2 regions of the Nocardioides sp. NBC_00163 genome follow, and region 1 is predicted to be linked to the other one. Evidence: riboswitches for the same ligand, from Rfam matches in the RefSeq annotation. Region 1 holds a riboswitch; the other holds the start of a gene.
What was found. A riboswitch is a leader RNA that binds a small molecule or an ion and turns the genes downstream of it on or off. The one in region 1 is predicted to bind cobalamin.

Region 1 (7,472 bases):
GTCGTCCTTCGCGCGGCTCCCCAGGTCGCAGCGCAGCGAGGGACGAGTGCGGAGGAGAGTTGCGTGACGACGAGGACACGACCGACTACGGATACGTTCACGGGCCCGATCCCGAGAAGGCCCCGGCCAACGCTGCGAATCGACCTTTCGCCGCCGCCCGACGCGATCGCTCGGGAGATCGTGGTGGCCTACCGGCCCCGGGCCCGTGACCTGTCTCGCCGCATCGCCGGACGCATCTGCCGCGAGGTGGCCGCGTTCGGCGATCCACGGGTGCACGACGTCATCGAGGAGGCACTCGGCGAGGCGGTCTCCCTGTTCGTCGACGCGATGGCCGGTGCACCCGTACGTGGGGCGACCGTGGCCCACATCTATCGACGTCTGGGCAGCCTGGAGGGAAGGGCCGGCCACAACCTCGATGCGATGCGAGCGGCACACCACATCGCGACGCAGGAGTTCTGGCGGGAGATGTCGAAGATCGCCGGCGAGCTGGAGCTGCCGCTGGCGTCGGTGAGCTACCTCGCCGAGGCACTCATGGACTACCAGCACCAGCTCCTCGAGCACGCGATGCGGGGCTTCGCCGAGCCCGCTCCGCCGATCGATCCCCGGCTGCCGCTCTTCGCGGCGCTCGTCGGCGACGTACGAGCGGGCGACCTGCGTGCTCTGGCCGGCCGTGCCGGCTGGGCCATCACCGATCGGGTGGCCGTGGCGGTGATTCCGGGTGGACCGGTCTCCACCCACCTCGGCGCGCCCACGGCACGTCTGCTCGCCGGCTCGAGCGAGGGTGCCATGGTCATGATCGGGGCCTCGGGCGAGGTACAGCTTCGGGCCAAAGCGGTGGTCGCTGAGACGAGCCGCCCGGTCGCGGTCACCTGGGAGGTACGACTCGACGACACCCGCCACGCCGTTCGGTGGGGCATGCGGGCCCTGGCCCTGGTCGCCGAGCAGGTCATCCGCGCTTCTGAGGACGGCATCGTGTGGTGTGCCGCGCACCAGTCGGAGCTGTGCCTGCACGCCGACCCGATGCTGCGCCGGTTCGCGGACGAACAGCTGCTGGCGCCGCTCATGGAGGAGACTCCGAAACGGCGCCTGGCGCTCGCCGAGACCATGTTGGTCTGGCTGCGTACCCGCCCCAGCGCCCCCGTCGTCGCCGAGCACCTCATGGTCCACGAGCAGACCGTGCGCCACCGGCTCAGGCGTATCAAAGACCTCTTCGGCGACCGTCTCAGCGACCCGTCAGAGACCGTCGGGCTGCTCGCGGCCCTCGAGTCGACCACCCCGCGGTGGCGCCGCGACCTCGCCGGCTGACCTCACCCGACGGAGTGGGTCCACTGGGTGACCGACCGGGCCGGGGTCCAGCCGGTGAAGGTGCCGATCGGGGCGGAGGTCTCGACCGCGATCCGGGTGAGCTCTCCGCCGTGTGCCTGGTAGGCGGTGGCGAGGAGCTGCTCGGTCTCCAGGGTGACGCCGTGGACCACGAGCCGGCCGCCGGGGCGGAGGGCTCGCAGACAGGTGTCGAGTACGCCGGGGCGGGTCGCGCCGCCGCCGATGAAGATCGCGTCGGGGGTGGGGAGGTCGGCCAGGGCATCGGGGGCGCGGCCCTCGACGACGGTGAGGCCAGGTACGCCGAGGTGGGTGGCGTTGCGGGCGATCCTGGCCGCTCGGTCTGGGTTGGCCTCGATCGCCGTCGTGGTGCAGGCGGGGTGGGTGCGCATCCACTCGATGCCTACCGAGCCTGCGCCTGCGCCGACGTCCCAGAGGTGCTGACCCGGGACCGGGGCGAGGCGGGCCAGTGCGGAGGCCCGTAGGTCGCGCTTGGTCAGCTGGCCGTCGTGCTCGAAGGCGTCGTCGGGGAGGCCGGCAGCCCAGCCGAAGAGTGGTGCGCCTACGCACTCGATCGCCACGATGTTGAGGCGGGGCGACTCGCCGACCCACGCCGAGGCGGATGCGGTCCGGGTGCTCTCGGTATCCGCGCCGAGCTCGCCCAGGACGGTCATCATCGAGGCTCCGAAACCTGTGGTGACCAGCAGGTTCGCGACCTGTTCAGGAGTGGACTCGTCCGAGGAGAGTGCGAGGATCCGGCGGCCGGGGGCGAGCTCGCGCGCGACCAGCGAGACGTCGCGGCCGACGAGGCTGACGGCCACACACGACTCGGCGGCCCAGCCCATCCGGGCGCGGGCGAGGGCGACGGAGGAGACGGCCGGTTCGATGCGTACGTTCTCCCGACCGAGAAGCGAGATCAGGGTCGTTCCGATGCCGGAGACGAGCGGGTCGCCCGAGGCCAGCGCGACGACGGGCGCGTCGCCTGGCAGCGAATCGAGGAGAGCCGGGAGCCCCTCGCGCAGCGGTGACGGCCAGGGTTCGCGCCGCTGGCCGGGGACGTCCGGGACGAGGTCGAGATGGCGCTTGCCGCCGAGGAGGACGGCGGAGTCCCGGATCAGCTGCTGGTGACGTACGGGGATCTCGTCCCAACCTCCGGCACCGATGCCCACCACGACGATCATGAGGCCAGACGCTACAGTGGCCGCTCAGGCGCGAGGTGCCCCGACTGCCCAGTCATCGGCTCTGTCACAGGAGCTGGTGAGGACGGTGGGAAGGGAGAATCTGGGAAGCCGGTGAGAATCCGGCACAGGCCCGCTGCGGTGAACGAGCCCCCTCGTGGGGACTCGACAAGTCCGAAGACCGGCCCCGCGTCCATCCAATCCAAGCGATAGGGAGCGGGAGCCTCTCCATGCCGGTTCATTACCCATTTTCTGCCGTCCTCGGCTGCCAGGCCGATGACCTCGACGACATGGGCCTCGCGCTCGTGCTCACCACGATCTCCCCGGAGATCGGCGGAGTCCTGGTCCGTGGCGAGAAAGGGACTGCGAAGTCGACGGCCGTACGCGGTCTGGCGGCCGTGCTGCCTTCGATCTCGGTCTACGCCGGGGATCGGTTCTCGATCGACCCGGCCGACCCGTCCGCGGAGTCGCCTGACGGGCCCTTCGGGTCCGCCGCCGTCGAGGAGAGCCGGCCCGTGCGCCTGGTCGAGCTCCCGGTAGGGGCTACCGAGGACCGGGTCGTCGGCTCGCTCCACCTGGAGAGCGCGCTGTCGCGCGGTGCGGTCGAGTTCGAGCCGGGGCTGCTCGCGCGAGCCCACCGCGGCCTGCTCTACGTCGACGAGGTCAACCTGCTCCACGACCATCTCGTCGACCTGTTGCTGGACGCGGCGGCGATGGGCCGGGTCAGCGTCGAGCGGGACGGCGTCTCGGTCGAGCACGCCGCCCGGTTCGTGCTGATCGGCACCATGAACCCCGAGGAGGGCGAGCTGCGCCCGCAGCTCCTGGACCGCTTCGGGCTCACGGTCGAGGTGGCCGCGCCGCGGGATCCGGCGCTGCGCGCCGAGGTCGTACGCCGCCGGATGGCCTTCGACCTGGACGCTCCCGCGTTCGTCGAGCGCTACGTGGCCGCAGAGCGCGACCTGACCGCACGGGTCTCCACCGCGCGCGCCCTCGTCGGGAAGGTCCGGCTCACCGCGCCCGGGCTGCTCAAGATCGCCGAGGTCTGCGCGGCGTTCGAGGTCGACGGGCTGCGCGCCGACATCGTCACCGCCCGCACCGCGGTCGCGCACGCCGCCTGGGCCGGTCGCTCCGAGGTCACCCGCGAAGACATCCGCCGGGCTGCTCTGCTGGCGCTCCCGCATCGGCGCCGTCGCAACCCCTTCGACGCGCCCGGGCTCGACGAGGACCTGCTCGACCGCATCCTCGGCGACGAGGAGCTGCCGCCCGAGCCGCCGGAGGGCGGGCCGGAGCACGACGACCCGCAGGACGGACCGCAGGACGGACCCGAGTCCGAGCCGGAGGTCGGGCCGGCCGAGAGCTCCCACGAGGACTCCTCGGAGACCGAGCCCGCCGAGACTTCTCAGGAGGAGACCTCGACAAAGGACGAGGCGCCGCCCAGCCCGTCCGCGGGGAACACCTCGACGACTGCCGCAGGCACCGCGTACCGCCCCCGCCTCCTGACGGTGACCGGCCTGGGCGCCGGCCGCACCGGCGGCCGGAGCAAGGCGATCGGCAGCAGCGGCCGCCGGATCGGCGCCAGCGTGAGCACCCGCGGCTCGCTCCACCTCGTCGAGACGCTCAAGGCGGCCGCGGGCAAGCAGGGCGCCCGCCCGCGCACCTCATCGAAGGTCGAGCTGCGGATCGAGGACCTCCGCACGGCGGTCCGTGAGGGCCGGGAGGCCAACCTGGTGCTCTTCTGCGTGGACGCCTCCGGGTCGATGGCCGCGCGCAAGCGGATGGCGCAGGTCAAGGCCGCGGTCCTCTCGCTGCTGCTCGACGCCTACCGGCGCCGCGACAAGGTCGGGATGATCACGTTCCGGGGCGAGGGCGCCGAGCTGGTGCTGCCGCCGACCGGGTCGGTCGACCTCGCCGCGGCACGTCTCGACGAGGTGCCCGCCGGAGGACGTACGCCGCTGGCCGAAGGCCTCCTCGAGGCCGCCCGCGTGCTCCAGCGCGAGCACCTGCGCGACCCCGATCTGCGGCCGCTGCTGGTGGTCGTCACCGACGGTCGCGCCAACTCCAAGACTCATGGCAAGGAGGCCGTCCGACGTTCGCAGCAGGCCGCCGCGTACGTCGCCGGTCTGGGCGTCACCACCGTCGTCATCGACTCCGAGGGCGGGCCGATGCGGCTCGGCCTGGCCCGCCAGCTGGCCATGCACCTGGGCGCCGAGCACGTGCCGGTCGCCGAGGTGAGCGCCGAGGCGCTGACCTCCACCGTCCACGGGTTCACCGGATCCACCATGGGAAGGGGCGCTGCCTGATGCCGAAGGGACAGCCGCTGAACGTACCCGACGACGGGCTCACCACCCGCCAGCGTCGCAACCGGCCCCTGGTGATGGTCCACACCGGCCCCGGCAAGGGGAAGTCGACCGCCGCCTTCGGGCTCGCGCTGCGCGGCTGGAACCAGGGCTGGCGGATCGGGGTCTTCCAGTTCGTGAAGTCGGCCAAGTGGCGCATCGGCGAGCAGACCGTGCTCGAGCGCCTCGGCAAGCTGCACGAGGAGACCGGCGAGGGCGGGCCGGTCGACTGGCACAAGATGGGCTCCGGCTGGTCCTGGAGCCGCAAGCAGGGTGACGCCGAGGACCACGCCGCGGACGCCGCCGAGGGCTGGGCCGAGATCAAGCGGTGCCTCGCCGCGGAGACGTACGACCTGCTCGTCCTCGACGAGTTCACCTACCCGATCAAGTGGGGCTGGGTCGACGCCGCCGAGGTCGCCTCCGTCCTCGCCGAGCGGCCGGGGCGCCAGCACGTCGTGATCACCGGCCGCGACGCCGACCCTGCCCTGCTCGAGGTCGCGGACCTGGTCACCGAGATGACCAAGATCAAGCACCCGATGGACGCCGGCCAGAAAGGCCAGCGGGGCATCGAATGGTGACCCTGCCCCGGCTGGTGGTAGCTGCTCCCTCGACCGGTTCGGGGAAGACGACGATCGCCACCGGGCTGATGGCGGCGCTCCGTTCCGCCGGGCACGAGGTCAGCGGTCACAAGGTCGGGCCGGACTACATCGACCCGGGCTACCACGCGCTCGCCACCGGGCGTCCGGGCCGCAACCTCGACCCTCATCTGGTGGGGGAGTCGCGGGTCGTGCCGCTGCTCCTGCATGGTGCCGCAGGGGCGGATGTGGCGGTCATCGAGGGCGTCATGGGGCTCTACGACGGCCGCCTCGGCACCGACGGCTTCGCCTCCACCGCCCACGTCGCCGCGCTGACCTCCTCGCCGGTCGTCCTGGTCCTCGACGTCGCCCGGATGTCCCGCTCCGCTGCCGCGATCGCCGCCGGGATGGCGGCCTTCGACCCGTCCGTACGCATCGGGGGAGTCGTGCTCAACCGCTGCTCCCCGGGGCGCAACGCCGAGGAGATCCGGCGCGCGCTGGAGCAGCTCGGGCTGCCTGTGCTCGGCATGCTCCCGCGCGACGAGTCGCTCGCGTCCCCCTCGCGCCACCTGGGCCTCGTCCCGGTCGCCGAGCGTGACGAGTCGGTAGCGCTGATCGAGCGTCTGGGGGAGCAGGTCGCCGCCCACCTGGACCTGCCCGTCCTGCTGGAGGTCGCCCGGTCGGCTCCGGCGCTGGGCGGGGAACCTTGGGATCCGGTGGCGGCGTTGCGCGAGAGCGACGGCTCGACCAGCGGTGCCACCGCTGGGCGACCCGTCGTGGCCGTCGCGGGCGGGAGGGCGTTCACGTTCCGCTACCCCGAGACCGAGGAGCTCCTGGAAGCGGCAGGCTGCGACGTACGCTCCTTCGACCCGCTCACCGATCCCGCGCTTCCCGAGGGCACGAAGGGGATCTACCTCGGCGGCGGCTTCCCGGAGATGTACGCGGCCGACCTCGCCGCCAACCGCAGCCTGCTCCGCGACCTGCGGGCCGCCGTCGAAGCCGGGATCCCGACGGTCGCCGAGTGCGCGGGCCTTCTCTACCTCGCGGAATCCCTCGACGGCGTCCCCATGGCGGGTGCCCTCCCCACCCAAGCCGCGATGAGCGAACGCCTGACCCTGCGCTATCCGGTCGCAACAGCCCTCGCCGACTCTCTGCTCACCCGTGCCGGCGAGCAGGTCACCGGCCACGAGTTCCACCGCACCACGACAACCCCTCCCGCTGGGACCCAGCCCGCCTGGTCGATCGAGACGGCACTTCCGTCGGCCGAGACGGCACCTACGCCGGCCGAGACGTCAACTGCGTCGAGCGAGACGCCAGTTTTGGACGACGAGAGTCGAGTTTCGCGAGCCGCAACGGCCAACTCAGCCGCCGGAACTGCCAACTCGGCCGATGCAAGTGCCAACTCGGCCGCCGAAACTGCCAACTCGGCCGATGCAAGTGCCAACTCGGCCGACCCGACTGACGTCTCGGCCTCCACAAGTGCCGTCTCGGCAGGCGGGGGTGACGGTTCGGGGCTGGTGGGGTTTGCGTCGGACACGCTGCATGCGTCGTACCTGCATGTGCATTGGGCCGGTCATCCAAAGCTGGCGGCGCGGTTCGCGGCGGCGGTTCATGGTGCGTCGCCGCACTTTCCCGCCATGGCGGGATTCTGCGGCGCGGTGAGCGCCGGTTCGGCCGCAGAATCCCGCCATGGCGGGGAATTGCCAGCCGCTGCGGACGGCCCGCTGACGGATCCGCTGCGGCACCACGGGGACGTCGAGGTGGGGGAGGGGCTGCTCGACTTCGCGGTGAACGTCTATCCCGGCGAGCGGCCGGAGTGGCTGGACCAGGCGCTCCACGAGTCGCTGTCGTCGGCGGCCTACCCCGACGAGGAGCCGGCACGGGCGGCGCTGGCGAAGCACCACGGCCGCGAGTGGGCGGAGGTGCTACCGACGGCGGGGGCGGCAGAGGCATTCACTCTGGTCGCCCGGGCGCGCCCCTGGCGGAACCCTGTCGTCGTCCACCCCCAGTTCACCGAGCCCCACGCGGCGCTCGAGCAGGCCGGGCACACGGTCACCGAGGTA
Region 2 (7,472 bases), 220 kb from region 1:
CCGGCTTCGTGGAGGCGGCCGCCCGCTCCCAGGAACAGTCCGGTGCCGATCGCGCCGCCGATCGCGATCATCTGCAGCTGCCGGGGGCTGAGGCTCTTGTGGTAGCCCTCGTCCTCGTCGGTCAGGCCGCTGACCTGATTGCTGGCCTGGCCGCTGGTCTGGCCTTCGGTGTCGGTCATCGGCTCGCTCCCGGTCCGGAGTGCGGCGGCTCGGGCACGTCCTTGAACAGGAGCCACCCGCCGACCACGGCGACGACCGCCGCCACGGCGTAGCCGATCAGCGACCACCAGCCGAGATGCAGGTACGCCGTCACCCCGACGATCGCCAACGCGAGGAACACCATTGTCATGCCGATGATCGGCGTCCGTGGCCTGTATGGATCCCGTGCCAATGCGATCACCTTCACCTGGCAGGGCCCCCGATGGCCCCGCTCCGGGGACCAATTAGAACGCATCGAGCGGGTTCTCGCGGTGACCGGACGTCGCCCGGCGTTTCCGTTCCACCGGACGGCAAATAACAGTAAGGTCGCCTTACAGTTAACCCCCATGAAGGAGCGTTCGATGCGTAGCTCGAGGATCCGCACCATCCGCACCACACTCACGGCGACCGCCGCTCTGGCGCTCGTCCTGGTTGCCCCGCTGGCCGCGCCGGCCGCCGTGCCCGGCCCCGACGCCGGCGGCGCAGCAAGCCGCACCGGAGACGTCGAGGCGGCCGCCCTGACCTGGTCCGACGAGTTCGACGGGCCGGCCGGCAGCGCCCCCAACGGCGCCAACTGGAACTTCGAGACCGGAGGCGGCGGCTGGGGCAACAACGAGCTCCAGACCTACACCGACTCTCGCGAGAACTCCGCCCTCGACGGCAACGGCAACCTGGTCATCACCGCCCGCCGGAGCGGGAGCGGCTACACCTCGGCCCGACTCACCACCAAGGGCAAGGTGCAGCCGAAGTTCGGCCGCCTGGAAGCGCGGATCCAGATCCCGCGCGGCCAGGGGATCTGGCCGGCCTTCTGGATGCTGGGCGGCCAGTTCCCGAACACGCCGTGGCCGAACGCCGGCGAGATCGACATCATGGAGAACGTCGGCTACGAGCCCCACCTGGTCCACGGCACCCTGCACGGTCCGGGATACTCCGGCGGCAACGGCATCACCGGTCAGTACATGCACCCGCAGGGCTGGTCCTTCGCCGACACCTTCCACACCTTCGCGATCGACTGGCGGCCCGGCTCGATCACCTGGTCGGTCGACGGGGTGGCCTACCAGACCTTCACCACGGCCAACACCGGCGCCAACCCCTGGGTCTTCGACCAGCCGTTCTTCTTCATCCTCAACGTCGCGGTCGGCGGCAACTGGCCCGGCAACCCCGACGGCACGACCCAGTTCCCGCAGAGCATGGTCGTGGACTACGTACGCGTCTACGACTCGCAGCTCTAGGACGTGACGGGCCCGAGGAAGCGGATGACGACGCCGTCGTCGTGATGCACCCGGGCTCGCACGCCGTAGACCTCGGCGATGAGGGTCTCGGTGAGCACCTGCGCGGGCGGTCCGCCGGCCACGACGCGGCCTTCGGAGAGCACGAAGACCTGGTCGCAGTAGGCGGCGGCGAGGTTGAGGTCGTGCAGGGCGACGAGGCAGGTCGTGGGCATCCGGCGGACCAGTGAGAGCAGGGCCAGCTGGTGACGTACGTCGAGGTGGTTCGTCGGCTCGTCCAGGAGCAGGATCTCGGGCTCCTGGGCGAGCGCCCGAGCGATCTGCGTACGTTGCCGCTCGCCGCCCGAGAGGGTCGAGAAGCGCTGGTCGAGGCGGTCTGCGATGCCGGCGTGGGCGGCGGCCTCCTCGATGACGGCGCGGTCGTGGGCGCTGTCGGGAGCCCAGGCCGGGCGGTGGGGGACCCGGCCGAGCGCGACGACGTCGCGTACGCGGAGGTCCTGGCTGGTCGCCGGCTCCTGCTCGACGACCGCGAGCCGGCGTGCCAGCCGGCGCCGGGACATGCCGGCGAGCGGGCTGCCGTCGAGCAGGACGTCCCCGGAGTCCGGTGGCTTCAGCCCGGCCAGGATCCGGATCAGCGAGGACTTCCCGGAACCGTTGGGACCGAGCAGCCCGACGGTGGTGCCGTCCTCGACCTGCAGGGACACCTCGTCGACGACGAGCCGGCCACGGGGAGCCCAGTGGACCCTGCCGGCTTCGAGCGCGGTCATCGGCGGGCCCTCAGCAGCACGAGCGCGAAGGCCGGCACCCCGACCAGCGCGGTCGCCACCCCGACCGGGAGCTCCTCGGGATCGATCACCGTCCGGGCCGCGGTGTCGACCCAGATCAGGAAGATCGCGCCGAGCAGCGCGGTGGCCGGGAGCAGCAGCCGGTGCCCGACCCCGACCAGCGCGCGGGCGAAGTGGGGCAGGACCAGACCGACGAAGCCGATCGCTCCGGACGTGGAGACGATGACGGCCGTCATCAGCGCCGTGAGCACGAGGAGCACGGCCCGGATGCGCGTGACGTCGACGCCGAGCGAAGCCGCCGCGTCGTTGCCGAACGCGAACGCGTCCATCCACCCGGCGCCCGCGACGCAGCAGAGCAGCCCGCCGAGCACGATCACCCCGCAGACGAGTACGTCGGTCCAGCTCGCCGAGGAGAGCGACCCGAGCAGCCAGAAGAGCACTCCGCGCGTCTGCTCGGCGTCGGCCGCGGTGAACACGATGAACGAGGTGAGTGCCGAGAAGAGCTGGGTGGCGGCGATGCCGGCCAGCACGAGCCGGTCGGTGGTGCCGCCGGCGAGCGAGGCGAGCAGCAGCACGAGCGCGAACGAGACGAGCGCGCCCGCGAACGCCCCGGTGGAGAGACCGATCGCGCCCGAGCCGACGCCGAGCACGACGACCGCGACCGCCCCGGTGGAGGCTCCCGAGGAGATGCCGAGCACGAACGGGTCGGCGAGCGGGTTGCGCAGCAGCGACTGCAGGATCACTCCGCAGATCGCCAGTCCGGCCCCGCAGATCCCGGCCAGCAACGTACGCGGCAGCCGCAGGTCCCACACGATGCTCTGCTGGAGCAGAGTGAGGTCGGAGAGCCCGAGCCCGGCTCGGTCGGCCACGACGCCGTAGACGTCGGCGACGCTCAGGTCGGAGGGCCCGACGGTGATGGCGCCGGCGACCGAGGCCAGCACCACCAGCGGCGCCACCAGCAGGACGCCGGCGCGGGGGAGGCGTACGGGCATCAGCGGAGGTCGAGGTCGGCCAGCTGGTCCGCGACGTTCTCGACCGCGTAGACGGTGCGGATCGAGGGGTTGAGCTCGGCTCCGGAGAGCGTCACGAAGCGATCGTTCTGGACCGCGTCCATCCGGGCGGTGACCGGGTTGCTCTTCAGGTAGTCGATCTTGGCGCGTGCGGTCTCGGCGGTCTGGCTCTTGCGGGTCAGGTCGCCGAGGACGATGACATCGGGGTTGCGCTCGGCGACGGTCTCCCAGTTGATCTGCGGCCACTCGTCGGTGGTGTCGTCGAAGACGTTCTCGATGCCGAGGGTGCGGCCGATGATCCCCGGGCCGCCGCAGCAGCCGGCCAGATAGGGCGACTCGGAGTTGGCGAACCAGTACATGGCGCTCACCTCGCCTTCCGGCGCCTCGGTCCGGGCGGTCTCCAGCCGCTTCGACAGGTCGGCGACGAGCTCCTCGCCCCGCTCGGGGACGCCGAAGATCCGCGCCAGGTCGGTGATCTCCTGGAAGATCGTGTCGATCTCGAGGGCGTCGTGGCGGGTGCCGTCGTCATCGCCCTCGTTGTCCTTGAGGCACTCGGCGGGGGAGAGGTAGGAGCCGACGCCGAGCTTCTCCAGGTCCTCGGGCGTGGTCACCCCGCCCTCGCCCAGCGTGCTGATGAAGGAGGCCGTGACGAAGTCCGGCTCGGCCTCCAGGACGCGCTCGTAGGAGGGCGCGTTCTCGGCCAACCGGGGCACGCCCTTGTTGTCCGCGGCCAGCGAGTCGAGCACCGGGTCGGTCCAGGTCGCGGTGCCGGCCATCCGGTCGGCCAGTCCGAGCGAGAGCAGGATCTCCGTGGAGCCCTGGTTGAGCGAGACGACGCGCTCGGGCGGTGCCTCGAGGGTGATCTCGCGCCCGCAGTTGGTCAGGGTGAGCGGGAAGCCGGTGGTGTCGGCGGCCGCCTGCTGTGCGCCGGAGGGCTGGTTGGCGGCGCAGCCGGCCAGTGCGGAGCAGAGCACCAGGACGGTGCTCGCGGTGAACGTTCGGATGGTGCGGGAGAGGTGCACGTCGGTCCTCGAGCTGGTCGCGGGCTGGTGCGCGTCGCCCGTCCTGACCGGCAGCGGTCTGCTGCAGGGCCAGCAGGTCTTCGGACTCGGGATCGACCGGCGCGAGACGCCTTCCCAGGCCCGAGGGCCCAGTGGCACAGTGTCCCGTCCGTCACCCACACCGCTGCGCGTCAGTCCCGGACTCTCACCGGGTTCCCGTGCCGGGACTACGTCCCGAGCGGCTGGCTCCAAGACCGTAGCAGGGGGCCCCGCCCCCGTGGGGGACGACCTCAGCCCTCGCGATGGGCGCTCAGCCCGTCCTCCCCGGGCGCGACCGAGTCGTGGAGTCTGATCGTGTGGTCGTAGTGCTCCTCGGCCATCGGCCGGTAGTCGATCCGCGGCTCCGTCATCACGCCCTCGAGACGTACGCTCAGATCGGCCTCGATCCGCGCCATGACCTGGGCGTCGATGGTGTCGGTGTCCGTGATCAGGTGCGGGCGCAGCGGTTCCATCCCGGTGTACCAGAACGTGCCGTGCAGAAGGGGCCACAGGACGTCCTCGATGTCGCCGCTGATCCCGCGCGGACCCAGCGTCGCGGCCCGGTCACCGGCGGTGACGATCGTCAGCGCGCGCTTGCCGATCAGGCCGCCCTTGCCGTACTTGAGCGGCTTGCCGGTCTCCGGATCCGGTACGTCGAAGGCGAACCCCGACTCGAAGACCCGGTCGATCCAGCCCTTGAGGATGGCCGGCACCGAATACCACCACAGCGGGAACTGCACGACCAGCAGATCGGCCTCCCGCAGCCGGTCCTGGTGGCGGCGTACGTCGGCCTCGCCCCGCTCCACCAGAAGTGGATTGAAACCTTCTCGATAGAGGTCGATCTCGTCGACGCTCCAGCCGGCCGCGCCGAGCGCGTCCACGCCGATCTCGCGCAGCCGTCCGTTGAGTGATGACGCGTGCGGATGTGCCCATACCCAGAGTGCGTGCATGGGGCTCTGAACGCCGTCTGACGCGGAGGGATTCCCGACTGGATCCGGGCGGGCGCCGACGCGGTCTGATGACAAAGTCCGGATCTCGCTCAAATTAGCGGCCTCAGAGTGTTGACGTATGTGATTGCCATCACTAGCGTAAACCAGGCTTGAAACCTTTCAATTCGAGGAGCTGCCCATGCCGGACACACCCGCCGCACTGGAGCTGCGGGACGTGGCCAAGTCCTTCGGCCCCGTACGCGCCCTCCGGTCCGGAAGCCTCCGGGTCGAGGCCGGATCCATCCACGCGCTCGTGGGGGAGAACGGTGCCGGGAAGTCGACCCTGGTCAAGATCGTCGCCGGGCTCTACCGCCGCGACGCCGGCGACTACCTGCTCTCCGGAGAACAGGTCGACTTCCGCAACACCGCCGACGCCAAGCAGGCCGGGGTTGCGGTCATCTACCAGGAGCCGACCCTCTTCCCCGACCTCTCGGTCACCGAGAACATCTTCATGGGACGCCAGCCGACCAACCGCTGGGGCAAGATCGACCGCGCCGCGATGCGCACCGAGGTCGTCGAGCTCTTCGCCAGGCTCGGCGTCCCGATCGAGCCCGACCGTCCGACCGAGGGCCTCTCGATCGCCGACCAGCAGCTGATCGAGATCGCCAAGGCGCTCTCGCTCGACGCCAAGGTCCTGATCATGGACGAGCCGACCGCCGCCCTGTCGGGCAACGAGGTCGAGCGGCTGATGAGCGTGGCGCGCACGCTGCGCGACCAGGGCTGTGCCGTCGTCTTCATCTCGCACCGCTTCGACGAGGTGTTCGCGCTCTGCGACACGATCACGGTGATGCGCGACGGTGCCTATATCTCCACCGACCCCATCTCGGCGGTCACCGAGGACGAGATCGTCCAGCGGCTCGTCGGGCGCGAGGTCTCCGACCTCTACCCGAAGCTCGAGGCCACCGTCGGCAAGCCCCTGCTCGAGGTCAAGGGCCTCACCCGCACCGGCCTGTTCCAGGACATCAGCCTCACCGTCCGCGAGGGCGAGATCGTCGGCCTGGCCGGCCTCGTCGGAGCCGGGCGCAGCGAGGTCGCGCAGGCGATCTTCGGCGTCGACCCCTACGAGAGCGGCGAGGTCACCCTCGAGGGCCGGCCGGTCCCGCCGGGTGACCCGCGACGGGCGATCGAGATGGGGCTGGCGTTCGTCCCCGAGGACCGCCGCCAGCACGGTCTCGTCCTGGACGCGCCGATCTCGCGCAACATCACCCTCCCGACGAGCGGCAGGCTCGCCCGCACCGGGCTGATCAGCACCGGCATCGAGAACCGCTCGGCCGCCGACTGGGCAGCCCGGCTCGAGGTCAAGGCCGCGACGCTGGACACCCTGGCCGGCACGCTCTCGGGCGGCAACCAGCAGAAGGTCGTCCTGGCCAAGTGGCTCTCGACCCGGCCCAAGGTGCTGATCATCGACGAGCCCACCCGAGGCATCGACGTCGGCACCAAGTCCGAGGTCCACCGCCTGCTCTCGACCCTCGCGCAGGAGGGTCTCGGGATCCTGATGATCTCCTCCGAGCTCCCCGAGGTGCTCGGTATGGCCGACCGCGTGATCGTCCTCAGCGAGGGTCACCAGACGGCCGAGCTGAGCCGCGCGGAGGCGACCCCCGAGGCCGTCATGCGCGCAGCGACGGCCCACCACTCCACCACCCTGAACGTCAGCGAGGCATCATGACCACCACGCTCGACGCGCCCGCCCCGGCCGCGCCGCAGCCACGCCACCGAGCAGCCAGCCGGCTGACCTGGCTCCTGAAGCAGCGTGAGACCGGCATCGCCGTCGCCTTCATCGCGCTGCTCGTGGTGACCACGGCGGTGAACCCCAACTTCCTGTTCAGCACGGACGGTTGGCGCGACCTCACCCTGACCCCCGCGATCCTGGTGTGCCTGGCGATCGGCCAGGCGATGGTGATCGTCACCCGCAACGTCGACCTCAGCGTCGGCTCGACCCTCGGGCTCACGGCCTACCTGGCCGGGCGGCTCTTCCTCGACACCGGGCTCCCCGTGATCCTGGTCGTCCTGATCGCCGTCGCCGCGGGCGCCGTGCTCGGCCTGATCAACGGGGCCCTGGTCGCCTTCGCCAAGGTGCCGGCGCTGGTCATCACCCTCGGCACGCTCTACGTCTACCGCGGGATCATGCTCGAGTGGGCCGGCAGCGACCGGATCAACGCCTCCGACATCCCGCCCGGGCTGCTCGACTTCGGCACCGGATCGTTCCTGTTCATCCCCAACC

Region 2: another riboswitch for cobalamin. It lies ahead of OG801_RS06000 (ABC transporter substrate-binding protein); the one in region 1 lies ahead of OG801_RS07070 (magnesium chelatase subunit D family protein).

Annotation. Positions count from the first base shown of each region.
Region 1 covers NZ_CP108155.1:1,469,466-1,476,937, reverse strand. The annotation lists gene OG801_RS07080 (helix-turn-helix domain-containing protein) at 184-1,305, shown strand; gene cbiE (precorrin-6y C5,15-methyltransferase (decarboxylating) subunit CbiE) at 1,308-2,501, opposite strand; cobalamin riboswitch at 2,564-2,703, shown strand; gene OG801_RS07070 (magnesium chelatase subunit D family protein) at 2,729-4,798, shown strand; gene cobO (cob(I)yrinic acid a,c-diamide adenosyltransferase) at 4,798-5,412, shown strand; gene OG801_RS07060 (cobyrinate a,c-diamide synthase) at 5,406-7,472, shown strand, end outside.
Region 2 covers NZ_CP108155.1:1,253,053-1,260,524, reverse strand. The annotation lists gene OG801_RS06025 (amino acid permease) at 1-179, opposite strand, end outside; gene OG801_RS06020 (hypothetical protein) at 176-349, opposite strand; gene OG801_RS06015 (family 16 glycosylhydrolase) at 561-1,430, shown strand; gene OG801_RS06010 (ABC transporter ATP-binding protein) at 1,427-2,194, opposite strand; gene OG801_RS06005 (FecCD family ABC transporter permease) at 2,191-3,204, opposite strand; gene OG801_RS06000 (ABC transporter substrate-binding protein) at 3,204-4,244, opposite strand; cobalamin riboswitch at 4,298-4,485, opposite strand; gene OG801_RS05995 (NAD(P)H-dependent oxidoreductase) at 4,514-5,212, opposite strand; gene OG801_RS05990 (sugar ABC transporter ATP-binding protein) at 5,391-6,917, shown strand; gene OG801_RS05985 (ABC transporter permease) at 6,914-7,472, shown strand, end outside.